2 regions of the Fusicatenibacter sp. genome follow, and region 2 is predicted to be linked to the other one. Evidence: predicted binding sites of a transcription regulator. Region 2 holds the regulator's gene; the other holds the start of a gene.

Region 1 (16,454 bases), on a different contig from region 2:
CAGCTTGCAGAGCGTCTCCGCCAGCATATTTCCCAGCACACCGGTGATGATGATAACCGCAACGGTGATTGTCACCGCACCGCCGAGTTCCTCGGATACGCCCATGCCGATCGCTGTGGTGATAGATTTCGGCAGCAGCGTTACGTACATTTTATGATTCAGATTGAAGATCAGCGCCAGCACGAGAACCACGGTAAGGCTCGTCAGCACGCCGGAGAGAATGCCGGCGAGGATGGCTTTGATATTCTTTTTCAATGCCTCCATCTGCTCATACAGCGGAATGGCAAGGCAGACCGTTGCAGGTGTCAGCAGATAGCTTAAATATTTGGCTCCGTCATTGTAGTTCTGATAATCGATATCGAAAACAGCAAGGAATACAATGACGACTGCAATCGAAATCAGCAGCGGATTGAAGATCGGCAGACCGAATTTTTTCTTTAACAGCATGCCGAGCTCATACGCCAGAAGGCTGATGACAACGCCGAAAAATGCAGATTCACAGAGCATATTTGTCATTTTGCGTCCCCTCCTTTGTGTTTCTTTTCCAGCCGGATGACTGCCTGTGTCACGCGTCCGGACACAATCATAACGACGATGGTGCTCACCAGCGTAATCACGAGAACCGGAACGAGAACGGCTTTTAATTCACCCCAGGATTCCATCAGGCCGACGCCCGCCGGAATGAACATGACCGGCATGATCTCAATCATAAACTTGCCTGCGTCCTCGACGGCATCAAGTTTTAATGCCCCCGTCATCAGAAGCGCCAGCATCAGCACAAGGCCGTAGATACTTGCCGGAATCGGAAGCGGCAGCACGGCGTGCAGGATTTCCCCGACGAACGAAACCGCCATAATTACAAGGAACTGTCTTAATAATTTCACTTTGTCTGTTGTCCTTTCTCCCCATAACCCACATAACATCACTACTTCTCAATGTCACGACCCCGATTATACTACCCGCATAAAAGAATTTCAACCGTAAATGTTACTGCAATTTTGGCGATTTTTGCAAAAAAAAGCAAAAAAATGCCCGCCGATCAAACGAAAAAGTGAAATCGGTGGGCATTTTAACACGATTTTTTGAGTTGATCCGATACGGAACTTTTTAGACATTGCTTTCGGCTTTTTTCCGGTCCGGCAGGACAAAGATAAAGATCAGCGAACTGACAAGCAGCATGCCCGGGTAAAAGAGGTTTGCCATGATTTCGAAGGCGGAGAGCTCATATCCCAGTTCATGCACCGCGGAGATTGCCACGAGCATCTGCGCGCCGTACGGCAGGATGCCCTGCGAGATGCAGGAGAAGGTATCGAGGAGCGATGCCGTTTTCCTCGGGGTGATGCCGTAGTCCTCGGACATCTGCTTTGCGATCGGGTTTGCCATGACGATCGCGACGGTGTTGTTTGCGGTCGCAATGTCGAGCAGCGCGACGAGAATGCCGACACCGAGCTGGCCGCCCTTTTTTCCGCGGAAGATTTTGTGAATGGCGCGAAGCAGGACAGTAAAGCCGCCGTTTTCCCGGATCAGCGCGCACATCGCAGCGACAAGAATCGCAACCATACATGTCTCAAACATACCCGAAGTGCCGCTTCCCATGCTGGAGAGCATCTCCCACAGCGTCGTCTGTCCCGTGCCGAGCATGATGACCGCACCGGATACAATGCCGACAAGGAGCACGACAAATACCTGAATGCCCGCGATGCCGCCGATCAGCACCAGCAGGTACGGAACCATCTGCAGCAGATGGTATTCGTGGACGATCGGTGTGCCCGGCGCCTGGAGGAAGGAGATTACAAGGATCAGCGCCAGCGCGGCAAGAGCAGCCGGGAGAGCGATCCAGAAGTTTTCGCGGAACTTGTCTTTCATCTCGCAGCCCTGTCCGTTGCAGGCGGCGATCGTCGTGTCGGAGATGAAGGAGAGGTTATCGCCGAACATCGATCCGCCCATGACAGAGGCGACGCAGAGCGCCAGCGAAAAGCCGGAGGTCTCGGCAACAGCAGCGGCGATCGGCACGAGAAGCGTGATCGTTCCGACGGAGGTTCCCATGGCCGTGGAGACGAAGCAGGCAACGACAAAGAGAACAGCGACGGCATACTTTGCCGGAATCCAGGAGAGCATGAAATAGGCAACGCTCTCTGCACTGCTCCTTCCGACAACGCCGACAAACGTGCCTGCGGCGAGGAAGATCAGCAGCATTGTGATGATGTTTTTGTCCCCGATGCCCTGTCCCATGAGGGCGAGCTTTTCTTCAAACGGGACACTGCGGTTCTGCAGACAGGCGACGAGGATCGCAGCCAGAAACGCGACGACGATGGGGATGTTGTAGAAGCCCATCGGAATTTTTAAAATATACTCGGAATAAATGCCGAGCCCCAGATAAAACACCAGAAAAACGGCGATCGGGAGCAGGGCGGATGGCTTTCCTTTTTTCATAGAAATAAATACCAGACCTTTCATGTGATTTTCCTTATTTTTCAATAGGGCGAATAGAATTATTTTATCATCTGGATCAGAAATCGTAAAGTAAAAAAGCAGGAAAAAACACGCCGGACATCTGGTAAATTCCAGAAATCCGGCGTGTTTTATAAGAGGCGCGTTTTGCTGTGCCTGTGCTTTATCATTTTGCAAGGAGCATCATAATCTGATTGCTTCTGCTTACGAATTTTGTCATCTCGTCCGGAGAGAGCGGTTTGTGGCTGATCATGGCCAGATCATACAGCTGCTCGCAGAACAGGGATGTGTTGTCGTTCTCGCCATTCTTCAGAATGTACTGAACGAGCGGATGTTTTGCATTCAGGATCAGAGTTTCCTGTCCGCCGAACATGGACGGATCCATGCCGGTCATGCCGTACATCTTCATCATATCCTGCATCCGGCGGCTCTCCTCGGAAAGTGTTACCATGGAGGATACGTTCTCATCTTTCAGGTTTTCAACTTTGACGGTCAGGTCTTTCTTGTCAAGGACTTTGCGGAAGAGATCGGTCAGTGTATTGGTAGCGTCAGTCAGATCCTCACCGGACTCATCTTTCATATCGTTGGTCAGATCTGCGTCGATGCGCTGGAAGGTCACATGTTCGTTGTAACGCTCTGCATGGGTGATGAAAGCGGAGTCGATGTTGTGTTTCAGGATGACAGCGTCCATGCCCTGGCTGCGGAACATGTTGATATACTGGCTCTGCTGAACTTCGTCGGTGACGTAGTAAACTGTCGTTTTTTCCGGCTCTTTCTTCTCGTCAGCGTTTTCCGCATTTTCTGTATTCTTAGCAGTTTCAGCCTTCTCCTCGGTGTTCTCTGCAGGAGCTTCTTCTTTCTTATTCTCGTTGATGCAGTCCTCAAGGGTCAGATATTTTCCGTCGATGTTCTTGAACAGAATGTAGTCCATCATCTTCTTGGAGAATTTCTCGTCCTTGATGCATCCGTATTTGATGAACGGGTTGATATCATCCCAGTATTTCTCGTAGTTCTCACGGTCGGTCTTGCACATGCCGGAGAGTTTGTCAGCGAATTTCTTGGAGATATACTCGGAGATCTTCTTGACAAATCCGTCGTTCTGCAGTGCGCTTCGGGATACGTTCAGCGGCAGATCCGGGCAGTCGATGACACCTTTTAAGAGCATCAGGTACTCCGGAATAACTTCTTTGATGTTGTCTGCAATAAATACCTGGTTGTTGTACAGTTTGATGGTTCCCTCGATGGAATCGTACTCGGTGTTGATGCGCGGGAAGTAGAGGATACCTTTCAGGTTGAACGGATAGTCCATGTTCAGGTGGATCCAGAACAGCGGCTCGCGGTAGTCATTGAAGACTTTGCGGTAGAACTCTTTGTAGTCCTCGTCGGTGCACTCGTTTGGATGTTTCGTCCACAGCGGGTGGATATCACTGATGGAAACCGGGCGTTTGTTGATTTTTACTTTCTCTTTTGCCGGAGAAACCTCAACCTGCTCTTTGGTTCCGTCTTCTTTTTCTTTCTCTTCGTATTTTGCATCCTCGTGGATGTGCTCAACGACAACGTCGTCCTCTTTTAATTCACTCTCGTCGATCGTCTCGTACTCCTGCGGAGCGTTTGCTTTGGACAGGAAGATTTCAACCGGCATGAAGGAGCAGTATTTCTCGAGTACTTCGCGGACACGGTATTCATTGGCGAACTCGAGGCAGTCCTCATTCAGGAACAGGGTGATTTCGGTACCAACGGTTGTTTTGCTGCCCTCGGACATATCGTACTCGGTGCTTCCGTCACAGGTCCAGTGAACCGGTGTGGAGCCTTCTTTGTAGGAAAGAGTATCGATGTGCACTTCGTCGGCTACCATGAAAGCAGAGTAGAAACCAAGACCGAAGTGGCCGATCATCTGATCCGGGTTTGTTTTGTCTTTGTATTTCTCCAGGAACTCGGTAGCGCCGGAGAAAGCGATCTGGGTAATGTATTCTTCGACTTCGTCAGCCGTCATACCAAGACCGGTATCGATGAATTTCAGGGTTTTCTCATCCGGGTTTACAATGACCTGGATGGATGCTTTGTAGTCATCCGGCAGTGTATATTCGCCCATGCCGTCCAGCTTTTTCAGTTTGGTGATGGCATCGCAGCCGTTGGAAACGAGCTCGCGGACAAAGATGTCGTGATCGGAATACATCCATTTTTTAATAATCGGGAAAATATTGTCACTGTTGATAGAAAGATTTCCATGTTTCGCACTCATGAGAAACACACTCCTTTTCTTATAAAAATATTTTGTCCCGGCAAAGCGGGAATACTATGCTTTTTTAGATGTCTGCAGCTTTTTTGCTGCCCTGATAGTTATAGTAATACTGGCACAGGGAAAAGTCAAGAAAAAATTAGCACTCAAGAAAAAAGAGTGCTAACAGAACGGCAAAAAGCCTTGTATTTACCGGTATTCCGGCACTTTCTAAACTTTTTGTAAAGTCCCATCAGAAGGGCTGGCGCGGTTGTTTTCGGAGGAGGGGTATGCTACAATGAAAAGCATAGAAGCGTTTCGAACAGACAGAAGAAAAGGGAGGAAATACATGACAAATACAACGAAGGCGGCGCTGGAAGCGTCGTTAAAGAAGCTGCTTTTGAAGAAACCGCTGGACAAAATTACGATCAACGATCTGACGACAGACTGCGGCATCAGCCGGATGGCGTTTTATTATCATTTTAAGGATATCTACGATCTTGTTGAATGGTCGTGCCTTGAGGATGCAACGCAGGCGCTGCAGGGAAAGAAGACGTATGAGACGTGGCAGGAGGGGGTGCTGCAGATTTTTGAGGCAGTGCTCGAGAACAAACCGTTTATTATGAATGTCTACCATTCGGTAAGCCGCGAGCAGATTGAGACGTATCTCTTTCATCTGACGCACGATCTGCTGTACGGTGTCGTGCAGGAGAAAGCAAAAGGAACCGGCATCTCCGAGGCGGATCAGAGCTTCATCGCAGATTTCTATAAGTACAGCTTCACCGGCGTCATGCTCGACTGGATCAAGGACGGCATGAAAGCAGATTACCATGTGATTGCAGAGAAAATGCACCGCACGATGGAAGGAAATGTCGTCAATTCCATCCGCAATTTCCAGAAAAACAAATAAAATACTTTACAAAACAGGGCGTGTGATAAAAATTTTATCATCCGCCCTGTTTTGTAAATGGAAAAGCGGGGAAAAATGAAGTAAGATTCAAACTGTCAACAGACAACAGCAACACAACAGAAACTTGTAAAACAAAGAAAGCAGCATAACCAATACGAACCGGGAATTCGAAAAACCATTCCGGCAGTCGTATTTAGAAAAGAAAGGATGAACGTCTATGTCAAAAAAAGGATTAAAATTCGGAATCGCATCAGCAGCAGTCATCGGAGCTGGAGCAGCAGTGCTGCAGGCAAAAAACAAGAGTGAAGCAAAAAAAGCAGCGGAGACAACCACTGTAACATCAGAACCAAAGAATGATTACCGCAACACCGAGCGCGGAAAAGATAAGAAAAACAGCAAAGGCATTTATTATACCAACGGAAACTACGAAGCCTTCGCAAGACCGGAAAAACCGGAAGGCGTCGATGAGAAGAGCGCATACCTTGTAGGAAGCGGCCTCGCAGCCCTCGCAGCAGCGTGCTTCCTCGTAAGAGACGGCCAGATGAAAGGCGATCACATCCACATTCTGGAAGCCATGGACATCGCCGGCGGTGCCTGCGACGGTATCTACGATCCGACCCGCGGCTACATCATGAGAGGCGGCCGTGAGATGGAAAACCACTTCGAGTGCCTGTGGGATCTGTTCCACAGCATCCCGTCGATTGAGACACCTGGCGTATCCGTTCTCGACGAGTATTACTGGCTGAACAAAAAAGATCCGAACTACTCCCTGTGCCGTGCAACGAAGAACCGCGGCGAGGATGCCCATACCGACGGCAAGTTCAACCTGAGCCAGAAAGGCTGCATGGAGATCATGAAACTCTTCATGACAAGAGATGAGGATCTGTACGACAAGACGATCGAAGATGTTTTTGATGATGAAGTATTCAATTCCACCTTCTGGCTGTACTGGAGAACGATGTTCGCCTTCGAAAACTGGCACAGTGCACTGGAGATGAAGCTGTACTTCCAGCGGTTCATTCACCACATCGGCGGACTGCCGGACTTCTCCGCACTGAAATTTACGAAGTACAACCAGTACGAGTCCCTGATTCTTCCGATGAAGAAATACCTCGAGGATGCCGGCGTAGACTTCCAGTTCAATACCGAAGTAACCAACGTTATCTTTGAAATCAACGATGGAAAGAAAGTCGCAAAAGCCATCGAGTGCAAAGTAAACGGCGTCGAGAAAGGCATCGTTCTCACCGAGAATGACCTCGTCTTCGTTACCAACGGAAGCTGCACCGAAGGCACGATCTACGGCGATCAGAACCATGCACCGAACGGTGATGCAGAGGTCCGCACAAGCGGCTGCTGGAGCCTGTGGAAAAACATTGCAAAACAGGATCCGTCCTTTGGCCATCCGGAGAAATTCTGCTCCGATATCGCAAAGACGAACTGGGAATCCGCAACGATCACCACACTCGACGACAAGATCATCCCGTATATCACCAATATCTGCAAACGTGATCCGAGAACCGGAAAGGTTGTTACCGGCGGTATCGTAAGCTGCCAGGATTCCAAGTGGCTCTTAAGCTGGACCATCAACCGTCAGGGACAGTTCAAAGAGCAGGATAAAGACAAGGTATGCGTATGGGTTTACAGCCTGTTCACCGACGTACCTGGCGACTATGTGAAGAAACCGATGAAAGAGTGCACCGGTAAAGAGATTACCGAAGAGTGGCTGTACCACCTCGGCGTGCCGGTTGACCAGATTCCGGAGCTGGCAGAGAACAGCGCCGTTTGCGTACCGACCATGATGCCGTACATCACCGCATTCTTTATGCCAAGAAGAAAGGGCGACCGCCCGGATGTCATCCCGGATGGCTGTGTCAACTTCGCATTCCTTGGACAGTTCGCTGAGACACCAAGAGATACCATCTTCACAACAGAGTATTCCGTTCGTACTGCAATGGAAGCTGTTTACGGACTCCTCGGCGTAGACCGCGGCGTGCCGGAGGTATGGGGCAGCGTTTACGATATCCGCGACCTGCTGGACAGCTCCGTGAAGCTGATGGATGGAAAATCCCCTCTGGAAATCGAGCTTCCTGGACCGCTCAACCTGCTGAAAAAACCTCTGCTGAAGCTGGTGGATGGAAATGTAGTGGGAGATCTCTTAAAAGAGCATGGAATTATCAAAGAGGATATGCTGAAATAAGAAATAGAAAATAAGTAAGAAATGCAATAAGACCTGCGCTTTCAAACGGCGCAGGTCTTATTGCGTTGCTAGGTATGCTCTCAAACAATTATAGAAATCCCCGAAAATAATGCAAAAAATTCAGCACCGCGGAGCGTGAATTACTGCGTCACAGATTTTCGTCGTTAAGCAGATTTTTTCGTGAAAAACAGCGCGGCGCAGACGGCGGCGATGCCTCCGGCGAGCTTTGCAACGAGAAGCGGCACGACAAAATCAGGATCGGTGCCGAACGTAAATCCCATATGTGCGGCGATGGTCGATGCGGCGGAGACGAGGAAAGCTGCGTTTACAATCTTTCCGCGCTCGTCCATCTTTTCCATCATTGTGATCGCCGGAACGGGGCTGACAATGCCCATCAGAAGACCGGCGGCGCTGCTGTCGTTCATGCCGGTTTTTCTTCCGATGAAAGAGAGCGGTTTTTTGAGCGCCCGCTGTAAAAGCTCCGCCGTCGGAAGGCTGCCGAGCAGCACAATGCCGATCGAGGAGACAACCGCCATTGCATCCTCGAGAGGGGCAAGGTCCGGGAGAAGTGAAAATCCGGTCATGTAGCAGAACGCACCAGCGATGAGGCCGATCGTCGTCAGAAGCCGGATGATGTTTGCAAATACCGTAAACGCGCGCACCGTGGCGTCCGGAAAACGCCAGATGCCGAACATCAGCAGAAAGCAGAAGAGAAGCACCGGGAGCGACTGGATTACGATCTGCAGGAAAGAAAGCCCCGAGAGCAGTCCGCCGACAACCAGAGTGACCGGAAGTGTGCCGGTGCCGATCAGCATACCGCGGGAGAAAAAGAGCCGGTCGCTTTTCTTTAACATCCCCATGCCGACCGGAATTGTGAATGTGATCGTACAGCCGAGCGTTGCCGCAACGACAAGTCCCGCGTAGCGCACCATCTCCTGAGATGTCGAAAGCTCTCCGGCGAGCTGGTAGCCGCCCATATCGATCGCGAGAATGCCGGAAAGCAGCCCTGCATCGAGCCCGAGATGGTTCCAGAGCGGAACAAGGGCAAAACGGAGAAAACGGGAAAGAAGCGGCGTCAGGCAGATGATGCCCGCCATGGAGAGCGCCGTCGGCCCGAGCAGGTTAAAACCCTCCTCAAACCGTTTTCCAAGCCCGAAGCGGTTTCCAGCGATCCGGTCGACACCGCCGAGTACCGCACCGACCGCCATGATCCACATAATAATCTGATTCATAAAAATAGAACCTTTCTATATAGAAGTATTTTGGTTTAAATCTGTTCTTCAAATGCAATTTCATGTTTCAGCAGAAACTGGCGGACTTCCTCATCGAAGACGCGGTTGAGCGACTTGTCCATCGTAAAAATTTTGAAGGAAGTGCCGGTCGTGAGAAGGAGTTTGCCGTCTTTATATTGAAAATTTAGAAAGCATCCGAAGATATTCTCAATTTCAAACGGCAGTGCGTGATCCGCAATCATTTTCTCACAGGCAGCCTGCGGGAGCTGAAACACAAATTTGAACTGCAGCGGTGTCCGCTTTCCTTTAATAACAGAGTAGCAAAACGATTTCACATCCTTCCAGAGAAGCCGCGTGCGTCCCTTTTCCTTTAAAAGCTGCGCGTCGTCGGGATCGAAAAAGTCCGTGTGGAGACTTCCGTCGATGGAGAACGTCGTAAACGTTGTGATCGACGCCTCGGAGACGGGAAAACGGTCAAATGTCTCGAGGCGGAGCAGCGTGTTCATAAAATTCTTTAACTGTGTAATCTGCAGGATAATCATCCGTAGTTAAAACCAGCCTTTCTTTTTAAAATACCAAATTTCAACAGCAACAATGAGAATACAGATGCCGATCAGGATAAAGTATGCGTACGGGGCGGAAAGCTCGGGCATATGCGTAAAGTTCATGCCGTACCAGCCGGCGATCAGCGAGAGCGGGAAGAAAAGGGTCGAGACGACCGTCAGAATCCGCATCGTATCGTTCTGACGCAGGTCGATCTGGGATTGCTGCATCTCGCGGATCTGTAAGGCGTACTCCCGCAGCATCTGTGTGTGGTCGTACAGGCGGTCCACACGGTTTCCAAGGCGCGCAAACTGGCGGGCGCATTCCGGGGGAAGAAAGTGATTTTCGTCCTCGGAGAGTATTTCGCACATGTCGAGAAGCTGCTGGTAATAGGCATGGAACACGAGCAGCTCCCGACGGATCGTGATCAGGGTCCGCTGCAGCTCTTTTGGCAGAGTGTCGAGAAGAGACTCCTCGATTGTCGCGAGGCGCTTCTCAAAATTCTGCAGATAGAGCATATCCTCCTGGATCAGCGATTCCAGAAACGAGAAAAACAGATGGAACACGTCGGAAGTATCGAGCGGTTCTTCCGGAAAGAGGCGGCTCTGCAAAGCCGGAAGTGTCTGTTCGTCGGATGCCAGAATAAGCTGTTCACGATCAAGGTAAAATGCCAGCGAGAATGCGTGATGAAGCGGATGTGTCTTGTCCGGGACGGCAAGGGATCCGACCAGGCAGTCAGGCAGCAGCTCCGCGCGGCAGTATTCGATGCGCTCCGGCTCCAGACTGCGTTTCAAAAGAGAGAATCCGGGCAGCGCCGCGCAGACCTTGGAAGCTTCCGAAAACGAAAGCAGGGAAAGCCGGACTGAATCCGAAAAAGTCCATTCCATACGTACCACCTCCTGAAAACAAGTCATGGAAAAGATCCATAAAAAGATCCATAAGCAAAAAAGCCGTATGACCGTAGTATACCGCAAAAAGGGGAGTGCGACAAGAAAAGGAAAAAACTTTTAAAAAGAAAAAACTTTTTGCAATGGGGCACTAAGTGTGTTATGATAAAATGTAGTTATCAAAACTACATGACAAATTATCAAAAAATTCACTGTGTCGGATTCGTCCCTACAAGAAAAGGTTTGAAAAAGAGCGGTGATTGGAAATACGAAGGTCCGCTGTGAGCAAAAGGCGGAATTAAGTTTGGAGGGACTATAGATATGAGTTTTCACATTGTTGCAGACAGCTGCTGTGAACTGACAGCAGATATGAAAAAAAGAGGAAATATTGAAATTGCACCGCTGACCCTGGAAGTCGGCGGCGAATCCATTCTGGATGACGAGACATTCGACCAGAAATATTTTTTAAAGAGAGTAGCGGAATGCCCGGAGTGCCCGAAATCCGCCTGCCCGTCGCCGGATTATTTCCGGAAATCTTTTCTGAACGGAGCAGAACGGTGCTACGCGGTCACACTCTCCGCACAGCTCAGCGGTTCCTATAACAGCGCAGTGCTCGGTGCAAACCTGGCGCAGGAGGAGAACGAGGATCTGAAGATTCACGTATTCAATTCCAGAAGCGCATCGATAGGAGAGACCCTGATCGTGAAAAAAATCGTGGAGTGCGAGGAAGCCGGCATGAGCTTTGAGCGCGTCGTAGAGACAGTAGAACTCTATATCAGCACACAGCACACCTATTTCGTGCTGGAAAATCTCGAAACTCTGCGGAAAAACGGCCGTCTTTCCAAGGTGAAAGCGCTCGTTGCATCCGCCCTTAAAATCAAACCGGTCATGGGCTCCACACCGGAGGGCGATATCGTTCAGCTCGATCAGGCGCGCGGCATCAACAGAGCGCTGATGAAGATGGTCGATGCCGTTGTGAATGATGCACAGCATGTGGAGACAAAGACCCTCGCCGTTTCCCACTGCAACTGCCCGGAGCGCGCCGAGATGGTAAAAGAAGCCCTTCTGGAGCGCCTTGCGGTACAGGATGTCTTCGTACTCGATACCCAGGGCGTCAGCAGTATGTATGCAAATGACGGCGGAATTATCATTGTATTATAACTTTTCTCTTCCCTTTTTGTTGAAAATGTAGTATAATTTTCAACATGTTTGAAAGTGCCGCCGGGCACTTTTTAGAAATCAAAGGAGAAGTAGAAACATGAGTCAGGAAAAAGTTGACCGCTATAAAAAGGAAAAAGCGAACCGTGAGAAAATCATGAGACGTGAAAGATGGATCACGAGACTGGAAGTTACCGCTTTCGTCGTTGTTCTGGCTGCCCTGATCGGCTGGTTCTCCGTTGCTGTTTACCAGAACTCGGTAGCAGAGAAAAAGGCGAACCGCACGACAGAAACTACAACGATGAACGTGACGGATATTCAGAATTATCTGAGCGAGACCAACACATCCAGCGACAGCAGTGCAGATGACACCAGCGACAGCTCTGATGCTTCCGATACATCTTCGGACAGCACAGCAGATACGGCAAGTGACAGCACAGCAGATTCCACCAGCGAAAGTACAGCGGAATAAGCAGAATTGTTAAAGAAAGCAAAAGCGCTTACCACAGACGGGAAAATTCCGGAGTGATAAGCGCTTTTGTTATAGAGATTTGAAAAAAACTATGAGAAACACGCTCCGCGAGTTTCTCGAGTTATCGCGGCAGTCGCCAGTGTCTCGTGCAGGCACGGACTTTTGCTCGTTGCCCGCGTAAATTAAAAAACCGGAGGACATACGTCCCCCGGCCTTTCGCTTATGGTTAATTAGCATTTAACAACGTTGGAAGCCTGCATTCCGCGAGCACCCTCGGTAAGATCGTAAGTAACTGCCTGACCTTCGTCAAGAGTTTTGAATCCTTCACCCTGGATAGCGGAGAAATGTACGAATACATCGTTTCCGTCTTCGCCTGTGATGAAGCCATAGCCCTTCTCTGCGTTAAACCATTTCACTGTTCCCTTGTTCATTGTGAGTTACCTCCATAAAATTAAAAAATAAGCATGATGTGGGAATGCATATGTTCCCCCATAAGCGAGTGAACTTTTGGTAAAAAAATTCACCAGCTATTACAGATTATATTGAAGGTGAATGCTAATATAATCTCTAATAGCTAGTGACCACGTATTACATCTCAACATCTTCTCGATTGAGACTATTATAATCTTGCAAATCAAAAAAGTCAAGAAAAAACTCTTTATTTCAGGAAAGATTTCGTGTATTATAAAAAGGAAGAATGATCGGGAATCCGGTCAGAAAAAAAGAAAGGATCAGAGAACGTAAGATGAGTATCTTAATCAAAAATGGACAGGTCATCGACCCGGCCACCCAAAAAGACGAAATCAGTGATGTTCTGATCGAAAACGGCGTTATTACACGGGTTGAAAAAGGAATCCGCGTAAAAGATGCGCAGGTAATAGATGCAAAAGGCTGCTATGTAATGCCTGGCATCATCGATATGCATGTACATCTCCGCGACCCGGGGCAGACATATAAAGAAGATATTGAAAGCGGTTCGAAAGCAGCCGCAAAAGGAGGCGTGACAACGCTGGTAGCGATGCCGAATACAAAACCGGTCATCGACAGCCCGGACCGCGTCAACTATGTAACGATCAAAGCAGACCGTTTTTCTCCGATTAATGTACTGCAGGCAGGCGCCATCACAGTAGGACAGAAGGGTGAAGAGCTCGCCGATATCGAGGGCATGATAAAAGCCGGCATCCCGGCGATCAGCGAGGACGGAAAATCCGTTATGAACGCGCTGCTCTACAAAGAGGCCATGGAGATTGCCGCAGAGAAAAACATTCCGGTGCTGGCTCACTGCGAGGACAAGAACCTCGTAAACGGCGGCTGCATGAATGAGGATGCAAACTCGAGAGAGTGGCATCTGCCGGGAATCACAAACTCTGTAGAAAACACGATTGTTGCAAGAGATATCGTACTTGCCGCAGAGACAGGCGCACACCTGCATCTGTGCCACTGCTCGACCAAAGAGAGCGTGGATATGGTGCGCGAGGCGAGAAAGGCCGGCGTTTCGATTTCCGCTGAGGTCTGCCCGCATCACTTTACGCTTTGCAGCGACGACATCGTAAAAGGCGACACCAACTACAAGATGAACCCGCCGCTCCGTACGAAAGAGGACCTCGAGGCACTGCGCCAGGGTCTGAAAGACGATGTCTTTGATGTCATCAGCACCGATCATGCACCGCATGCGCTGACCGAGAAGCAGGAGTCCTTCAAGAAAGCTCCGTTCGGCATCGTCGGACTGGAGACGAGTGTGGCTCTTACCATCACCGAGCTTGTGGATACTGAGATTATCACCCCGATGCAGATGGCGGAGAAAATGAGCTACAATCCGGCAAAAATCCTGCATCTGGACAAGAAAGGTTCTCTTGCACCTGGCATGGACGCCGATGTGGTTGTCATTGATCCGGAAGCAGAGTATGTGATCGATCCGAAGGAGTTTGTTTCCAAGGGCAAAAACACTCCGTTCGGCGGCAAGAAAGTCAAAGGAAAAGTTATGGCTACCGTATGCGGCGGCAAGATTGTATACGAAGCTGAGTAATTTCTATAAAAAAAGACAGAAGAGGGAGAGTAAGCAGATGATTAACAAACTGATTGCAAACATCAAAAAAACAAATGCACCGATCGTAGTAGGTCTGGACCCGATGCTGAACTATGTGCCGGAGCACGTACAGAAAAAGGCATTTGCCGAGTACGGAGAGACACTCGAAGGAGCTGCAGAGGCCATCTGGCAGTTCAATAAAGCGATTGTCGACGCAACATACGATCTGATTCCGGCTGTAAAACCGCAGGTTGCCATGTATGAGCAGTTCGGCGTTCCGGGAATGGCAGCGTATGAGAAGACCGTTTCCTACTGCCAGGAAAAGGGTCTCGTTGTCATCGGCGATATCAAACGAGGCGATATCGGTTCTACTTCTGAGGCGTATGCAGTCGGCCACCTCGGCCACGTGCAGGTGGGAAGCAAATCCTACGCCGGATTCCATGAGGATTTTGCAACTGTCAATCCGTATCTTGGATCTGACGGCGTAAAACCGTTCATCAAGGTCTGCAAAGAGGAGAAAAAAGGTATCTTTGTTCTGGTAAAAACCTCGAACCCGTCCAGCGGCGAGTTCCAGGACCGCATCATCGACGGACGTCCGCTGTATGAGTGGGTCGGCGAGCAGGTTGCCGCGTGGGGCGAGGAGCACATGGGCGATGATTACAGCTATGTGGGAGCTGTTGTCGGCGCTACGTACCCGGAGATGGGCAAGGTGCTGCGTAAGGTAATGCCGAAATCCTACATCCTGGTACCGGGCTACGGTGCACAGGGCGGAAAAGGAAAAGACCTCGTTCACTTCTTCAATGAGGACGGACTGGGTGCAATCGTAAACTCTTCGAGAGGTATTATCGCTGCTTACAAACAGGAAAAATATGCCGAGTTTGGCACTGAGAACTTTGCGGATGCTTCAAGAGCAGCTGTAAAGGATATGGTTGAGGATATCAGCGGGGCGCTTGCTGCTGCAAAATAAGAATACAGGGTGAAAAGCTCAGAAGGTCTGCCGGGTAGATGTTATGTCGGCCGGAGGATATTTTGGGCTTTTCGCCGATTCAAGAAAATAAAAGGAGTGTTCAGCTTATGAAAATCAAGGAATGCTGTACTGTGGAAAGTCAGGAGTGCATTGCAAAAGGGATTTACAGCATGTGGATTTCCACGAAAGTGATTGCAAAAGAGGCGAAGGCCGGCCAGTTTATTTCTCTGTTTTCGAAAGACGGCAGCCGTCTTCTGCCGCGTCCGATTTCTCTTTGTGAGATCGACCGCGAGGGAGGAAGACTTCGGATTGTCTACCGTGTGGCAGGTGCAGGAACGGAGGAGTTTTCGCATCTGAAAGCGGGGGATGAGGTTGATATTTTAGGGCCGCTTGGAAATGGATTCCCGATCGAGGAAGGGAAGGGAAAACGTGTGATGCTGATGGGCGGCGGTATCGGTGTTCCGCCGATGCTGCAGACGGCGAAGGATCTTGGAACGGACACGATCATCTGCTGTGGTTACCGCGATGAGTTGTTCTTAAATGAGGAGTTTGCTGCGGCAGGCGATCTTCATATTGCAACGGAGGACGGAAGTGCCGGTGTGAAGGGCAATGTGATGGATGCGGTGCGCGAGGATCATCTGGAAGCAGATGTAATTTTTGCCTGCGGTCCGGCTCCGATGCTGCGTGCGATTAAGGCGTACGGTCTGGAAAAGGGAATTCCATGCTGGATTTCGATGGAAGAGAAGATGGCGTGCGGCGTTGGCGCATGTCTTGCGTGTGTCTGCCAGTCGACTGAGGTGGATGGTCATTCGCATGTGCACAATAAGCGGATCTGCAAGGACGGGCCGGTCTTTTTGAGTACGGAAATTGAGCTGTAAGTGACGCGAGGAGGAGAAAAAGCGATGAAGACAAGTGTGAATCTGGCGGGTGTGGAACTGAAGAATCCGGTTATGACGGCATCTGGTACGTTTGGCTCTGGCGCGGAGTACAGTGAGTTTGTGGATTTGAAGGAGCTTGGCGCGGTTGTGACGAAGGGCGTTGCGAATGTGCCGTGGCCGGGGAATCCGACGCCGCGTATTGCGGAGGTTTATGGCGGAATGCTGAATGCGATCGGGCTGCAGAATCCTGGCATTGATGTGTTCTGTGAGAGGGATATTCCGTTTTTGAAGCAGTTTGACACGAAGATTGTGGTGAATGTCTGTGGACGGACGACGGAGGATTATTGTGAGGTTGTGGAGCGGCTGGCTTCGGAGCCGGTGGATCTGCTGGAGATTAATATTTCATGCCCGAATGTGAAGGAGGGCGGTATTGCGTTTGGACAGGATCCGAAGGCGGTGGAGGCGATCACCAGAGAAGTTAAAAAATATGCGAAGCAGCCGATTATTATGAAGCT
Region 2 (16,454 bases):
ACAATATCAACCTCCGGATCGTTTGCGATCACTTCGTAATCGTGTACCAGCACTTTTTCTACTGGATCTCCCGGGAAATCTCTTAAATCCAGAACGTATTTGATATTAATCTCGTTCTCTGCTCTCTTGTTGATGCTGTCATGGTTCGTGTTGATGACTTCTACCACGCCGGAACCAACGGTGCCATATCCTAATACTGCAATCTGAATCATCTCTTTTGTTCCTCTCTTGCTTTTTCTTTTTCAGGACTCCTGTCCTAAGATTTTAAAATAATGAACTCCCTGTCTGGACTCAATCTCGTTGATCATCTCCGAGGCGTCTCCCCGGTCTTCCGCGATATCCACACTGATCGTCAGTGACGCCACGCCGTTTAACGGAATCGTCTGATGAATGGTCAGAATGTTTCCGTGAAACTCGGCGATAATCTTCAGCACATCGGAAAGCAGTCCCGGCTCATCGTCCATCTGCAGAATAAACGTAATCGTTTTTCCTTTTGCATTGTCATGAAAAGGAAGAATATCATCTTTGTATTTATAGAAAGAGCTCCTGCTGATTCCTGCTTTTTCCGTTGCCTGCTGCACGGTAAGCTCCTGCATATCCATCAGCCGCTTGGCCTCGATGACCTTCAAAAGGACCTCGGGAACCGCTTTTTCTTTAATAACATAATACTTTGTTTTCTCTTCTCTCATGGCAATCCTCTATCTTTACATTCTTTCCAGGAAATACATTTGTTTTCACAGGAAAGATCGTACCATATTCCGACACAGAACGCAAGGGATTTTTTAGAATCCGATACTTCCGCCGCCGTGGCTGTTTCCGCTGGAGGATGTGTGAACGTGGCTTCCGCCACCGCCTCCTCCGCCGCCGGAACCGCCGCCTCCGTGGTTTCCATCGTCCCTCGGGATCTTGTGCATCGACACATGGCGGTCAATCAGTGCATCCCTTCTGTCCCGGATTTTTACACGTTTCAGATCCGCATAGCCCTTTGCACCGCGGTTTTTCTTTCGTCTGTAGCTCTTCCTGATTCCAAAATAAACACCAAATCCTGTCACAGCAGCTAAAAGGACAGCAATCATTGCCTCGGTACTGTTAATTTTACGGTAATGAATGATCGAGCCGTCTTCTGTAATCAGATAGTCCGCATCGGAAACACCTCGTTCGAAGCACTCCTGCGTCATCGTAATCATTTTTGCAAACGTCCCCGCATAGTCGCCCTCTTTGGCATAGCTCTGCGCAGCCTGCAGAATGTCGTCGATTTCCGCGTCCGACATATAATACTGCATAATGCCCGACGTTGAAATCACAATCTGGCGCTGTCCCATATCGATGAGGAAGCAGACACCGTTCGGCTCCTTCGGATACTTTTTATCATAGAAATCATCCGCAATCGCCTGGCAGTCCTCGGAGCCGCTGCTGTACTCGGTCAGGATCACCATATGAATGTCCGTATTGCTCTCAAACTCCGCACAGGACCGCTCGAGATCCTGCTCCTCCTCATCCGAAAGAAGCGATGCGTTGTCATAGACATACTGGGTGTCCGCTTTTACGGTATTCACAGAAAAAATCCCGCACAGCAGAAGGGCTGCAAAAATGCCGAGCAGATATTGTCTCGCTTTTTTCATTCTTCTCATGAGAAATACCCTCCCACCAGCATAAAGATCAGTACAAAAAGTGCACTCACAACCGACGTCAGCAGCGCTTTTTTCCGCTCAAACGGAAAATCACCGTTGATCGTGCCGGTCTGGCCGTTCATCGCATAGTAATAAACCTTTCCGTCTTTTCCCGGATACGTCAGTGTCCAGACCGGAAACAGTACGTAACGCCAGTCCTCCCGCTTTGGAGAAAGCTTCATTTTCTCCTGCTCGAGGGAGAGATACTCATTCGCCTCGTTCCGCATTGCGCCGCGCGCCATTTGTTCCAGTTCTTTTTTCAGTTCCGGTGCGATCTGCGCCTGTTCGATATCACGTTTTTCCGCCTGAAATCCGGAAAGATAGCCCATGGAAAACGGCTGCATCTCCTCCAGACGATAGGGCTGCACGCATTCGATCAGATCGCGGTCGGCCTTGTTCAGTGCATTGCGCGACAGACCGTCTACGCGGACCTCGCCCTCCCGGCGGACATCGTAGATGCTGGTCTCTTTGTACTCCACATCACCGGTCTGCCAGACTCTCACCTTCCGGCCGCGTGCCATGTAATCCGTCTCAAAGTCTCCGCCGTAAATCCAGTACGGGAAATAGACACCCGTCATCTTCTGTACCTGGTTTTTCTCGAAAAAGTCCTTCGGAATAAAGCGTTTCTTCCGCGCAAATGACAAAAATTTCCCGATTGCCTGCTCCTTGCTGATCTTAAACGGCAGCACGAAATCCGGCATATATTCTCCCGAGAGCCGGCCGGAAAGCACCACCGGGTTGTGGCAGTAGAAACAGTATGTCGCTGCCGTCGTCGCATCGGTCACAATCTCGGCGCCGCAGTTCGGGCAGGTGTAGACAACTGCTTCGCCCTGCTCTGTTTCCCCTTTTGTTTCCTCCGTACTGCTTTCCTTCTGTGCATCGGATGCTTCCTGTGCACCGGCAGCATCGTCCTCCCCGTTCAGCGCTTCCGCTGCTTTCGGGTTCGCCTTTTCGGCTTCTTCCTGTGTAAACGAGGACAGGCAGTACTCGCATTTATACTTTCCGCTTGCCGGATCGAAGGTCAGATCGCCTCCGCAGTTCGGGCATTTGTATGTAATAACCTCCATATTCTATCCCTCCTTCCCCGGAGCCGCTGTTGTATTGGATGGTTATCTGTTTTTTCTTTTACTGTCTTGGTTTTCCGCAGTTCGAGCAGAACTTGCCGGTATTCTCAGTTCCACATGCGCAGACCCATTTTCCTGCCGCTTCCGGTTTCGGGCTGCCGCAGTTCGAACAGAATTTACCGCTGTTCTCCGTTCCGCACTTGCCGCAGATCCACACCATCGGCTTTGCACTTCCGCAGTTTGAGCAGAAATTGCCGGTGTTCTCCGTTCCGCATGCGCATTTCCATACTCCTTTTGCAGCTTCCTGCTGTGCCTTGGCTGCCGCCTGCTGCTGCATCTGCTGCTGATTCGAAGCGGACGCCGATGCAAACGAGGAACCGAAGGCATTCATGCCCATCTGAACACCCATAAAGCCGTTCATGGCTCCGTTTGGGTTGGCTGCTGCTTTCTCCATACCGCGTGCCATCGCTCCCTGTACATAGCCCTCACGGATTGATGGATCAGACATCATCGCACCTTCGTTGCGCATCTGGATCAGTTTCTGGGAGGCTTCATCGTAGGAAAGGCTTGCGATTGCCACGGACTGGATCTCCATGCCGCGCATTGCCCGCCAGCTCTCATCCATCGCATCTGCCATGTAGCGGGACAGCTCTGCGCTCTTGGATGCTGCGAACGAAATGCGGATGCCGTCGGCTGCCATCTGATTGATCGAGGACTGCAGGCCCTCTAAAAATTCGTTCATATACTGCTCGTTGATATCCTCGATCTCCACGCGGGATGCGTTTCTCGGCACAGCCTCTGCGTAGAAGCGGAGCGGATCGACGATGCGGATGGAATAGGAACCGTGTGCCCGAAGGAACAGCTCGGCATTGTAGAACTGGTCGAAATAGTTGACCGGATTTCTCGTTCCGAATTTGATTCCCTTGATTTCCTGCAGATTAATATAGAAAACTCTCTGCTCATGCGGGGTCTGGCCGCCGAACTTCAGGCGCTCAAACGTATCTTTTACGGCTGCGTCAAGCGATCCGCTGAACATCGACGGAGACGATGACTGGTCTACGGTAAAGTAGCCCGGCTCTGCGGTGTAATCAATAATCCTTCCGCCGTCCACCAGCATCATGAACTGATTGTCATAGACATGGATCACCGATCCGTTGGAAATCGTCTGGCTTCCCTTTCTGTTCTGGCCTTTTCTGACCAGAATTCCCTCTGTAAATACCGTATGTTCCCCCATCTCATACGGCTCCACGGTCTCCAGCCACTGATCGGCGAGACCGCCGTGCACTGCGTTGACTGCTGCTCTGATAATACCCATATGTTTTACCTCCTGTAAACATGAAAGGAGCATTTCCGTCCCCATTGGTGAAAATGCTCCTTATTTTACTTGTCACTGTGCTCTGCCCACAGCCGAATTATGCTTCTTCCTCTTTTGCTCCGGTTCCGAGTGCAATCCACTTCAGATATGCGTTGATAAACAGATCAATTCCGCCGTCCATGACTGCATCGACGTTTCCGGTCTCTGCGTTGGTACGGTGGTCTTTGACCATGGTGTATGGCTGCATAACGTAAGAACGGATCTGGTTGCCCCAGCCGATCTCGGTTACTTCGCCGCGGATGTCACTCAGCTTGTCTGCCTGCTCCTGGAGTTTCAGCATATACAGTTTTGCTTTCAGCATCTGCATTGCCTTGTCCTTATTCTGGAACTGGGAACGCTCATTCTGGCATGTAACCACGATGCCGGTCGGCATATGCGTGATTCGGATCGCCGATGACGTCTTGTTGATGTGCTGTCCGCCGGCACCGCTGGAACGGTACGTATCGATACGGATATCCTCATCACGAACCTCAACATCGATCTCTTTGTCGATATCCGGCATAACATCGCACGATACGAACGATGTCTGGCGTTTTCCTGCCGCGTTGAACGGTGAAATACGGACGAGACGGTGAACGCCTTTTTCGGATTTCAGATAACCGTAAGCGTTTTCGCCGTTGACCTGGAATGTCACGGACTTCACACCGGCCTCATCACCGTCCAGGAAGTCGAGTTCCTCGATCGTAAAGCCTTTGCGTTCTGCCCATCTGGTGTACATACGGTACAGCATGCCGCACCAGTCGCACGCCTCGGTTCCGCCTGCACCTGCGTTCAGTTTGATGATCGCATTGTCCTTGTCAAATTCGCCGGACAGCAGGGTTTTGATGCGGATGGCATCGAAGGATGCCTTGAACTCTTCCATCATTTCCGCAATTTCCGGAACAACGGAATCGTCATCCTCCTCCTGTCCCATCTCGATCAGAGTTTCCATATCTTCTTTGGCGGATATCAGTTTCTGATACGTATCTCTGTCCTCTTTCATGCTGCTCAGCTGTTTCATCTGCTCCTGCGCTTCTTCGGGGTTGTCCCAGAAATTGGGTTCCTCCATTTTACGCTCTAATTCTTCGATCCTCTGCTCTTTGTTAGCGAGGTCAAAGTGAATCCCTCACTTCCACTAATGGTTTATCGTATGTGCCAAGTTCCATTTTGAACTGGTCTAATTCAACTACCACAAGCTTCACCTGCTTTCTGTTTTATATTTTGTATGACACGCAGCTTCTGGTAGGGAAGCTGCGTGCTTTGTCAAACGGATCGTGCTCATCCGTCTCACTGCTGTTCTGCTTTTATCAAACCGGTTTTCTTCCGCAGCACTGTTTGTACTTCTTGCCGCTTCCGCACGGGCATGGATCGTTTGGATAGATCTTACGCTCTGCGCGCTGTACCGGTTTTCTCGGGCCGGACTCGTCTTTGTTGGTTCCGGTCACTTTTGCCACCTGCTCACGTTCTACTTTCTGCTCAACACGTACATGGAACAGGAGACGGACGGTATCCTGCTGGATGGACTCGAGCATTTCGTTAAACATGTCGTAAGCTGCCATCTTGTACTCAACCTTCGGGTCTCTCTGACCGTATGCCTGCAGACCGATACCCTCGCGGAGCTGATCCATATCATCGATATGATCCATCCACTTCTGGTCGATTACTTTCAGGAGAACGACACGCTCAAGCTCACGAATCTGCTCCTCCTCCGGGAATTCTGCTTCTTTTTCCTCATAGAGCTTGACAGCTTCCTCTTTTAGCTTCTGCTTCAGTTCGTTTTTTGACAGCTTCTCTACGCGCTCTTTTGTCACTGCCTTCACCGGTATGACGGAAAGCAGCATCTCATTCAGTTCCGTCAGATCCCATTCGGACTGCTCGGTATTCTCGCCGATGCAGAGATCTACGATATTGTCGATGGTATCGGCGATCATCTTGAAGATGGTATCTCTCATGCTCTCGCCGTCCAGCACGCGGCGTCTCTCTTTATAAATAATTTCTCGCTGCTCGTTGTTGACCTGGTCGTAGTCAAGAAGGTTTTTACGGATTCCGTAGTTGTTGCCCTCGATCTTCTTCTGCGCCTTTTCGATTGCAGAAGAAAGCATCTTGTGCTCGATCTGCTCATTTTCCGGTACGCCGAGGGATTTGAAAATGCCCATCAGTTTTTCGGAACCGAAGAGTCTCATCAGATCGTCTTCCAGGGAAATGTAGAAACGGGACTCACCCGGGTCTCCCTGACGGCCGGAACGACCGCGGAGCTGATTGTCGATACGGCGGGACTCATGACGCTCGGTGCCGATGATCTTTAAGCCGCCGGCAGCTTTTGCCACATCGTCCAGCTTGATATCGGTACCACGGCCGGCCATGTTGGTCGCGATGGTAACGGCTCCTGCCTCGCCGGCATGGGCTACGATTTCTGCCTCGAGCTCATGGAACTTCGCATTTAAGACCTGATGCGGAATTCCCTCGCGGCGAAGCATTTTGCTGATCAGCTCAGAAGTCTCAATGGTGATGGTACCAACCAGAACCGGCTGGTTCACAGCATGTGCCTCTTTGACTTCCTCTACGACTGCGTGGAATTTCTCTTTTTTCGTCATGTATACGGCATCGTCCATATCCACACGGATGACCGGACGGTTGGTCGGGATCTCGATAACGTCCATGCCGTAGATATCACGGAACTCCTGCTCCTCGGTGAGGGCAGTACCGGTCATGCCGGCTTTTTTCTCGTATTTGTTAAAGAAGTTCTGGAACGTGATCGTTGCCAGAGTCTTACTCTCTCTTCTTACTTTTACGTGCTCTTTTGCCTCGATTGCCTGATGCAGACCATCGGAATAACGGCGGCCCGGCATGATACGTCCGGTGAACTCATCGACGATCAGAACCTCGTCATCTTTGACTACATAGTCCTTGTCGCGGTGCATCAGATAGTTGGCACGCAGCGCCAGGATCACATTGTGCTGGATCTCCAGGTTTTCCGGATCGGAAAGGTTCTCGATATGGAAGAAGTTCTCGACTTTCTTCACACCGTCATCGGTCAGGGTAACAAATTTGTCCTTCTCGTTGACGATGAAGTCTCCGGTCTCCTCGATCTCCTCGCCCATGATGGCGGTCATCTTGGTCATCTCGCCGCTTGCCTCACCGCGCTGCATCTGGTGTGCCAGAATATCCGCGGTCTCGTACAGCTTCGTGGATTTGCTGCTCTGTCCGGAAATAATCAGAGGTGTTCTTGCCTCGTCGATCAGGACGGAGTCAACCTCGTCGATGATGCAGTAAGCAAGCTCTCTCTGTACGAGCTGCTCTTTGTAGATGACCATGTTGTCACGCAGGTAATCGAAACCAAGTTCGTTGTTGGTGATGTAGGTGATGTCGCATGCGTACTGCTGGCGACGCTCATCGTTCTTCATATCGTTTAAGACAACACCGACGGTCAGGCCAAGAAATCTGTGAACTTTGCCCATCCACTCAGCATCTCTGTTTGCCAGGTAGTCGTTGACGGTAACGATGTGGACACCGCGTCCGGTCAGTGCGTTCAGGTAAGCCGGAAGGGTGGAAACGAGGGTTTTACCTTCACCGGTTTTCATCTCGGCGATACGGCCCTGATGGAGGATAATACCACCGATGAGCTGTACGCGGTGGTGCTCCATACCGAGGGAACGTTTTGCTGCCTCGCGGACGGTTGCGAATGCTTCCGGAAGAATGGAATCCAGGGATTCGCCTCCGTTGTAGCGGTCTTTATATTCCTTTGTCTTGGCACGCAGCTCTTCATCGGTCAGTGCCTGCATGGTCGGGCGGAGAGCTTCGATTTTGTCTACGATTGGATAGATTCGTTTCAGCTCGCGCTCACTGTGCGTACCAAAAAGTTTTTCTGTGAATTTCATAGAATGTTTGCTCCTGCTTTCTCTATTAATTACCATATTAACATATGGTATTATTCTACCACTTCTGGCACAAGATAACAATGAATTTTTCGTAAACATTTCCCCGCCCGGCCCTTTCCGCGAAAAAATCACCCTGTTTCACAGCTTTTCTAAGCTGAAAACAGGGTGACTGTTCACTCTTTATTTACTTTTAGCACTCCGGCTCGATCAGACCGTAGGTGTTGTTCTTTCTCTTGTAAACAACGTTTACTTCGTCGGTCTCTGCATTGCGGAATACGAAGAAGGTGTGTCCAAGAAGTTCCATCTGTACGCAGGCATCTTCCGGATACATTGGTTTCATGCCGAATTTTTTGGTACGGATGATCTGGATATCTTCGTCCTCCAGATAGTCATGCTCCAGATATTCTTTCTGGAAGTTTCCTGCTTCCTGCTGTTTGTCGGCAATTTTGTTTTTGTATTTGCGAAGCTGGCGTTCAATGACTTCTTCTACCAGATCGATGGATACGTACATATCGTTGCTTACCTGCTCGGAACGGATGATGTTTCCTTTTACCGGAATGGTAACCTCAATTTTCTGTCTTTCTTTCTCTACACTTAAGGTTACAATGACATTTGTGTCAGGCGTAAAATATTTCTCCAGTTTGCCAAGTTTTTCATTGACCGCGGCTTTTAATCCCTCTGTCACGTCAATATTTTTTCCGCTGATGGTAATTTTCATTATGCCCAACCCCTTTGCTTTCAAATTTTACAGGTTTTTCACTTCCCCTGTAAGTAACTCTAATTATAGCAATAGTTGTCTATATTTGCAATAGTATTTAGAAAATTCATGAATATTTTAGAGTTTTTTCTGTTACAGTTCACTTGTATCTTATTTTTGACAGATTTCATGCTCGCATGAAAATCTGTCGAGAATAAGATACAAAGGGAGCGCCTATAGCAAGACCCGAAAATAATGCAAAAAAGGCAGTGCTGCAGAGCGCGAATTGCAAGGAACAGATTTGAAGGCGTACCGGGGTACGACGAAAATCTGTGACGCAGTAATTCACGCTCTGCGGTGCTGAATTTTTTGCATTATTTTCGGGGATTGCTATAGTTATGAGCAAAAAGGAGCTGCGCAGCAGCGGAGAGCGCTGAAAGCGCGGTTTTGCGAATGGCGCGGGTGAATGTCCGTTTCCACTACCGGCGGCATACTGCCAGCACGTCTTCAAACTTCATTTTGCCGCCGAACAGATCCAGTGCGCTGCCGATTGTCACATCGACGTGGTTGTTTCCCAGTTTTTTGAGCAGCTCCAGGTCTTCAAAACTTCCCACACCGCCGGCGTACGTCACCGGAAAATCTTTCATCTTCGCAAGCAGTTCCACCAGCTCCATCTCAATGCCGGAAGCCTTTCCCTCGACATCCACGGCATGGATCAGGAACTCATCACAGTATTCTGACAGGTGATGCAGCAGTTCCTCTGTCACTTCTTCGTCCGTGAACTTCTGCCAGCGGTCCGTCACGATATAGTATTTTCCGTCCTGCTTCCGGCAGCTTAAATCCAGTGTCAGCCGCTGCTTTCCTACCGTCGTCACCAGCTTGTCCAGATTTTCATAGAACACATGGCCGTCACGGAACACATACGAAGTCACAATCACATGGCTTGCCCCCGCTGTCAGAAACTCGCACGCATTCTCCGCATCAATGCCGCCCCCGACCTGCAGTCCGCCCGGATACGTCGAGAGTGCCAGTAAAGCCTGCCGCTTGGTCTCCTCATAAAACTCGGTGCCTTTCTTATTCAACAGAATTACATGGCCCCCCGTAATGCCCTGCTCTCCATACAGCTGCGCATAGTACGACGCATCCTGCTCCGAGACAAAATTCTCGCTCGCCTGATTTCCCTGATCCTTCAGCGATCCCCCGACAATCTGTTTTACTTTTCCGTTATGAATATCAATACATGGTCGAAATCTCATTTTCCCCGTTTCCTTTCTTTTCTCTCCCCTTAAGTTTTCCACATTATATCAAAATCCGACCATTCTGTGTATAAATTCACCGAATTTTCATGGTTCTTTCATAGAAAAGAAAGAAGAACCTGCTTTTTCCACAGATTCTTCTTTCTTTTCCGGCTTGCCGCCGTTCTTTATTTATCGATGTCCTCAAAGGCCTCTTTCACTTTATCCATAAAGCCTTTTTTCTTCTTCGGCTGCTCTGCGGTTTCGCCGTCGGCTGCTTTTTCTTCTGCTGCCGGGCGGTTTCCGCAGGCTTCATCGAAGGCACGGAGGGCTTCTTTTGCTTTCTCATTCAGTTTCGTCGGAGTCTGGACTACGAGTGTTACGTAGTGATCACCGCGCACATTGCTGTTACGAAGGGACGGAACGCCTTTTCCCTTCAGGCGGATCTTCGTATCGGTCTGGGTTCCCGGTTTTACAGTGTAGAGAACGTCTCCGTCAACGGTGCTGATCTTCACATCGCCGCCGAGTGCTGCCTGGGCAAACGTAATCGGTGCAGTGGAGAAGATGTTCATATCCTGTCTCTGGAAGATCGGATGACGGGTTACCTGAACCTCGACAAGCAGATCTCCTCTCGGTCCGCCGTTTACGCCCGGCTCACCTTTTTCACGGATCCGGATACTCTGTCCATCGTCGATTCCGGCCGGAATGTTGACCTGAATGCGTTTTCTGCTGGATGTGTATCCTGTGCCATGGCATGCGGTACATTTATCGCGGATGATCTTTCCGGTTCCGTTACAGTCCGGACAGGTCGTCACGTTTCTCACAGAGCCGAACATGGTCTGCTGCGTGTACGTAATCTGACCGGTTCCGTTACACTTGGAACATGTCTCCGGTGAAGTTCCTGGTTTTGCGCCGGTTCCGTGGCACGTTGTACAGGTATCCTTCAGGTTGATCTCGAGCTCTTTCTGGCATCCGAAAACAGCTTCCTCAAACGTAATGTGGACAACAGCGCGGAGGTTTGCTCCCTTCATCGGTCCATTGTTTGCTCTTCTTCTGCTTCCGCCGCCACCGAACAGGTCGCCGAAAATATCGCCGAAGATATCACCCATATCTCCGCCACCAAAGTCGAAGCCGCCGAATCCACCGGCTCCTGCGCCGCCACCGCCGTTTTCAAATGCAGCGTGGCCAAACTGATCGTACTGACGCCGTTTGTCCGGATCACTCAGCACGCCATAGGCTTCTGTCGCCTCTTTAAATTTTGCCTCGGCCTCTTTGTCGCCCGGGTTCATATCCGGATGGTATTTCTTGGCCAGTTTACGGTATGCTTTTTTTAATGTTGCATCGTCCGCTCCGCGGTCTACGCCGAGGACCTCGTAATAATCTCTTTTTTCTGCCATTTATGTTCACCTTTTCATTTCTGTTCCACAAATTTCATCTTTGCAGAAATGTTTTTCCGCACGCTCCAGTATAGCACTTTTCCGAAAGCAATACCAGCATAAATACAGGGGGCGGAATGTGTTTTCCGTCCCCTGCAAACATTCGCCTCACAGGGCTTTTTGCGTTTATTTACTTATTGTTTCAACTCACAGTCGGTATTTTCACGGAGTGTGACATGCCGAAAATTAAACCTCTTTGTAGTCAGCATCTACGACGTCGTCGTCATGGCCGCCTGCTGCTCCTGCATTTCCCATATCCGGGCCTGCACCAGCTGTTCCGGCACCTGCTGCGCCGCCCTGCTGCTGCTCATACAGTTTTGCGAACAGTTTCTGAGCGCTTGTCATCAGTTTTTCCTGAGCTGCTTTCAGGTCAGCTACCTGTGCATCTGTCATCTCTTCCGGATTGCATTTTGCAATGAGGTCTTTCAGTGCATTCAGGTCAGCTTCTACTGCTGTCTTATCGTTTGCATCCAGCTTGTCGCCGACTTCCTCGATTGCTTTCTCGGTCTGGAACACCATAGAGTCTGCATCGTTTCTTGCGTCGATTGCTTCTTTGCGTTTCTTATCCTGAGCTTCGAACTCAGCAGCTTCTTTGACTGCTTTGTCGATCTCGCTGTCGGACATGTTAGAGCCTGCGGTGATGGTGATGTGCTGCTCTTTTCCTGTTCCCAGGTCTTTTGCAGATACATTTACGATACCGTTGGCATCGATATCAAAGGTAACCTCGATCTGCGGAACGCCTCTTCTTGCTGGCGGGATTCCATCCAGACGGAACTGGCCGAGGGATTTGTTGTCTTTCGCGAACTGACGCTCACCCTGTACTACGTTGATATCTACTGCTGTCTGGTTATCAGCTGCGGTGGAGAAGATCTGGCTCTTCTTGGTCGGGATTGTGGTGTTACGCTCGATCAGACGAGTTGCAATACCTCCCATGGTCTCGATGGACAGAGACAGCGGAGTTACATCCAGAAGAAGGATGTCGCCTGCGCCGGCATCTCCTGCAAGTTTACCGCCCTGTACGGAAGCACCAAGTGCTACGCACTCATCCGGGTTCAGGCTCTTGCTCGGCTCGTGTCCGGTCAGCTGTCTTACTTTATCCTGTACAGCCGGGATACGGGTAGATCCGCCTACCAGAAGGACTTTGGAAAGCTCGGATGCCTGAAGGCCTGCATCAGAGAGTGCTCTCTGTACCGGCTCTGCGGTTTTCTCTACCAGGTCGTGGGTCAGCTCATCGAATTTAGCCTTTGTCAGGTTCATATCGAGATGTTTCGGGCCATCTGCCGTTGCAGTGATGAATGGCAGGTTGATGTTGGTTGTGGTTGCGCTGGAAAGCTCTTTCTTTGCTTTCTCTGCTGCTTCTCTGATTCTCTGCAGAGCCATTTTATCATTGGAAAGATCGACGCCTTCCTGTTTCTTGAACTCAGCGAGGATGTAATCTGTTACTTTCTGGTCGAAGTCATCGCCGCCCAGACGGTTGTTTCCTGCTGTGGAAAGAACTTCGATAACACCGTCACCGATCTCGATGATGGAAACATCGAAAGTACCGCCGCCAAGGTCGTATACCATGATCTTCTGCTCTTTCTCGTTATCCAGTCCGTATGCCAGAGCTGCTGCGGTAGGCTCGTTGATGATACGTTTTACATCAAGACCTGCGATTTTACCGGCATCTTTGGTTGCCTGACGCTGTGCGTCATTGAAGTAAGCCGGAACTGTGATAACTGCTTCTGTTACTTTCTCGCCAAGGTAGTTCTCTGCATCACCTTTCAGTTTCTGAAGGATCATAGCGGAGATCTCCTGCGGAGAGTATTTCTTTCCTTCGATGTCTACTTTATAATCAGTACCCATCTCACGTTTGATGGAACGGATGGTTCTGTCTGCGTTTGTTACAGCCTGACGTTTTGCCGGCTCGCCGACCAGACGGTCACCTGTTTTTGTGAATGCTACGATAGATGGAGTTGTTCTTTCACCTTCTGCGTTTGCGATAACGGTTGGTTTTCCACCTTCCATAACGGCTACACAGCTGTTTGTTGTTCCTAAGTCAATACCAATAATTTTGCCCATTGTTGTTTCCTCCTCAATGAATTATGCTAAAAAATGGTTTAATTTCTATTTATTTATCTTCAAGGCTTAGTTAGCCACCTTGACCATACTGTGACGGACTACGGAACCTTTGTACATGTAGCCCTTCAGGAACTCTTCTACGACGATGTTCTCGCCGGCTTCCTCATCCTCCACATGCATCACTGCGTTGTGCAGGTTCGGATCGAATTCCTTTCCAACGGCCTCGATCACGGTTACACCGAGTTCATCGAGTGCTGTGGTAAACTGTTTGTATACTTTATTCATGCCGTCTGCGAACGGATCTTCCTCCGTTTTTTCCACCGTTGCAAGTCCGCGCTCGAAGCTGTCAACAACCGGAAGAATCTTCTCGATGATGTCTTTTGCTCCAATGGCATACATATTTGCTTTTTCTTTTTCGGTGCGTTTGCGGAAGTTATCGAACTCTGCCATCTGACGGGTCAGGCGGTCAGTCAGCTCTTCGATTTTCTCATCTTTTTTATCTTTTTTCTTTTTGAAAAACTTTCGTTCTTTGCCATCCTCAGCAGTTTCTTCTGCAGCTTCCGCTTCTTTTGCCTCTGCTGCTTTCTTTGCTTCTTCCTGCTCCGCAGCCGGTTCGGTTTCCGGCAGATCGGTCTCTGCTCCGGTTTCTTTTTCCATCTCGCGTGTAGGTTCTTCCATGGTTTCCTCTTTCTTTCTATTTTCTTCGCTCACGGATCATTCCACCTTTCTACTCACCTGTGTCCGGCTTTTTGAAGACGGCGTCCAGTTGAACTTTTAATGTTTTCAGGTTATCTACCACATTTTCGTAATCCATCCGCTTTGGTCCCACGATACCGATTGTTCCGCGCATACCGTTTCCCATATCGTATGTGGTGGTGACCACGCTGCAGTCCCGTAAGGGTTCCATCGAAGATTCATTTCCGATGTATACCTGAATACCGGTATTTTCCTCTCCATCCTGCTCCTCGGCAGCTCCTTTGATCATATCGACCAGTTTCTGCCGTTCCTCGAATGTGGAGATCAGCTGGCTGGCTTTGCTGCTGTCGGAAAGCTCAGGGTACTTGAAAATGTTGGTTGCGCCGCTGGTGTACACCGGCACATCTTCTTCGCTGACTGCGATGGCTTCCGCTACGGTATCGACCACTTTGCTGATGATGCCGGAGTGGATGCCTGCCTGCTCTTTCATTTTCCTGATCATGCCAAGATTGATTTCTTCAATGGTCAGGCCATTGAGCTGTGTGTTCAGAAGCAGGTTCAGCTTTAATATCTGTTCATCGTTGATGGTCTCATCGAGGTCGATCATCTGGTTTTTCACCAGGTTGCCTTCTACGACGATGACGGCCAGGAGCTGCTCTTCATTGACTTTTGAGAGCTGGATGAATTTCACTTTATTTCTGTGATATTCCGGTCCCGTAATCAACGTTGCATAGTTGGTAGATGAAGCGAGGACTTTGACAACCTGCTGCAGAACTTTCTCCATGCGGTCCGTTTTTTCAATGACCATGTTTTTGATGTCTGCAACTTCCTGTTCTTTTTCCCGCATCAGCTCATCTACATAGAGGCGGTAGCCTTTATCGGAAGGAATGCGTCCTGCAGAAGTGTGGGGCTGTAAGATGTAACCCATCTCTTCCAGATCGGACATTTCATTCCGGATTGTGGCGGAGCTTAAATTCAAATCCGTGTATTTGGAAATCGTTCTTGAGCCGACCGGCTCGCCCGTTTCCAGATACGTCTGGATGATCGCTTTTAATATTTTTCTTTTTCTTTCATCCAATTCTGTATCCACTAAGATAAGCTCCTTCCTGTTGTATAGTCCTGTTAGCACTCGTTTCAGTGGAGTGCTAACATCTATGCTCTTAAGATAGCACTCTGCCTTTTGTTTGTCAACACCTTTTCCCGGTTTTTCTATGAAGAAATTGTGAAAAAAGTATAAACCGTTTTCTTTCTGAAAAGGAATCTGACTTTTCTTTTTTATTGCATTCTGCTGTTTCAAAGGCGCTATAGCCGTATGGTAGGATTCCGCCATTTCGATACGACCATTTAGTAGCATTTTCTCAGAGGTGATGAATCATGAAATATCAGAGACTGGAGGATCTGCGCACGGACCACGATCTGACGATCCGCCAGGTTGCCGACTATCTCGGCTGCAACCGCGATGTGTATACCCGGTATGAAAAAGGCGTCCGGCAGCTGCCGATCTCCATTGCCATCCGTCTGGCGGAGCTGTATCAGGTCAGTCTGGATTATCTGGTCGGCATCAGCGATGAGAAGCGGCCGTATGGATCCTGACTTTCCGGTGTCTCCGCCGCAGCAAAAGCAGGAGGACAGTTTTTCTTTTCCCTGTCCTCCCTGTTTTGCTTTTTCGTTTACAGATTCTGCAGATATTCCATCATCCGCGTTTCGCTGAGTTTCCATCCGTCCGGCTCCCCGCAGAGATACAGCGTAAAATGCCCGCACGGGACTCCGTTTTCCAGGTGGATGCCGGTATACAGTTCTACAATGAGGAGTTCTTCCGCTTTTTCTTCATATATATTAGTGATCTGATAGATGCGCTCTCCCTTTTCGTCCACCGGCCATTCCTTCTTCAGCACATCCCTCAGACGGTTCTCCTGCCCCTGCGCTTCACAGCCTTCCTCCCGGCTGATCATTTTTTCAAACGCTTCCGGCGTCTCCATCCGTTCCACTATATTCTGGACAAAATCTTCTATTTCTATTCTTTCTGCTTTTCCCATTCGTTCCCCCATTTCTGCCGTACATATTTTTCTGTTTTCTGCACAGGCTGTCTTCACCCGCCGTTTCTCTCTCCTGCCCCATTCTCCAATTTGCGACCATATGATCTGATTTAACTTTGTCCATCCAACCGTTTGGTAGTATGGGTTTGAATCTGAAAGGATGGTACAACGTATGAAATACCAGAGAATTGAAGATATGCGGATCGATCAGGATCTCACCATCAAAGAGATTTCTGCCCTGCTCGAATGCAACCGCGACGTCTATTCCCGCTACGAAAAAGGAATCCGCGACATCCCGATCGACTATGTGATCCAGCTTGCACGGTT

The links. Region 2 encodes HrcA, which represses chaperone genes, less so after heat shock. Its sites were predicted from a motif close to TGTTAGCACTCNNNNNNNNNGAGTGCTAACA; they were not measured.
Region 1: htpG (molecular chaperone HtpG) is a predicted target of HrcA. The motif match lies at 4,828-4,858, and genes of this name have one in related genera.

What each region holds. Positions count from the first base shown of each region.
Region 1 is NZ_CDRRUH010000055.1:474-16,927, forward strand. Features, by position in the region: gene ACY2VW_RS11395 (LrgB family protein) at 1-516, opposite strand, end outside; gene ACY2VW_RS11400 (CidA/LrgA family protein) at 513-884, opposite strand; gene ACY2VW_RS11405 (Na+/H+ antiporter NhaC family protein) at 1,108-2,433, opposite strand; gene htpG (molecular chaperone HtpG) at 2,618-4,693, opposite strand; gene ACY2VW_RS11415 (TetR-like C-terminal domain-containing protein) at 5,019-5,579, shown strand; gene ACY2VW_RS11420 (oleate hydratase) at 5,797-7,776, shown strand; gene ACY2VW_RS11425 (ethanolamine utilization protein EutH) at 7,941-9,008, opposite strand; gene ACY2VW_RS11430 (DUF5721 family protein) at 9,044-9,550, opposite strand; gene ACY2VW_RS11435 (magnesium transporter CorA family protein) at 9,557-10,438, opposite strand; gene ACY2VW_RS11440 (DegV family protein) at 10,760-11,599, shown strand; gene ACY2VW_RS11445 (hypothetical protein) at 11,697-12,068, shown strand; gene ACY2VW_RS11450 (cold-shock protein) at 12,299-12,499, opposite strand; gene ACY2VW_RS11455 (dihydroorotase) at 12,814-14,094, shown strand; gene pyrF (orotidine-5'-phosphate decarboxylase) at 14,132-15,061, shown strand; gene ACY2VW_RS11465 (dihydroorotate dehydrogenase electron transfer subunit) at 15,169-15,939, shown strand; gene ACY2VW_RS11470 (dihydroorotate dehydrogenase) at 15,964-16,454, shown strand, end outside.
Region 2 is NZ_CDRRUH010000015.1:32,739-49,192, forward strand. Features, by position in the region: gene ACY2VW_RS05370 (homoserine dehydrogenase) at 1-212, opposite strand, end outside; gene ACY2VW_RS05375 (ACT domain-containing protein) at 243-689, opposite strand; gene ACY2VW_RS05380 (TPM domain-containing protein) at 783-1,631, opposite strand; gene ACY2VW_RS05385 (TFIIB-type zinc ribbon-containing protein) at 1,628-2,737, opposite strand; gene ACY2VW_RS05390 (SPFH domain-containing protein) at 2,796-4,049, opposite strand; one part of gene prfB (peptide chain release factor 2) at 4,147-5,202, opposite strand; one part of gene prfB (peptide chain release factor 2) at 5,204-5,254, opposite strand; gene secA (preprotein translocase subunit SecA) at 5,396-7,966, opposite strand; gene hpf (ribosome hibernation-promoting factor, HPF/YfiA family) at 8,157-8,684, opposite strand; gene hisA (phosphoribosylformimino-5-aminoimidazole carboxamide ribotide isomerase) at 9,143-9,919, opposite strand; gene dnaJ (molecular chaperone DnaJ) at 10,087-11,295, opposite strand; gene dnaK (molecular chaperone DnaK) at 11,521-13,395, opposite strand; gene grpE (nucleotide exchange factor GrpE) at 13,462-14,073, opposite strand; gene hrcA (heat-inducible transcriptional repressor HrcA) at 14,123-15,181, opposite strand; gene ACY2VW_RS05435 (helix-turn-helix domain-containing protein) at 15,466-15,684, shown strand; gene ACY2VW_RS05440 (hypothetical protein) at 15,762-16,127, opposite strand; gene ACY2VW_RS05445 (helix-turn-helix domain-containing protein) at 16,300-16,454, shown strand, end outside.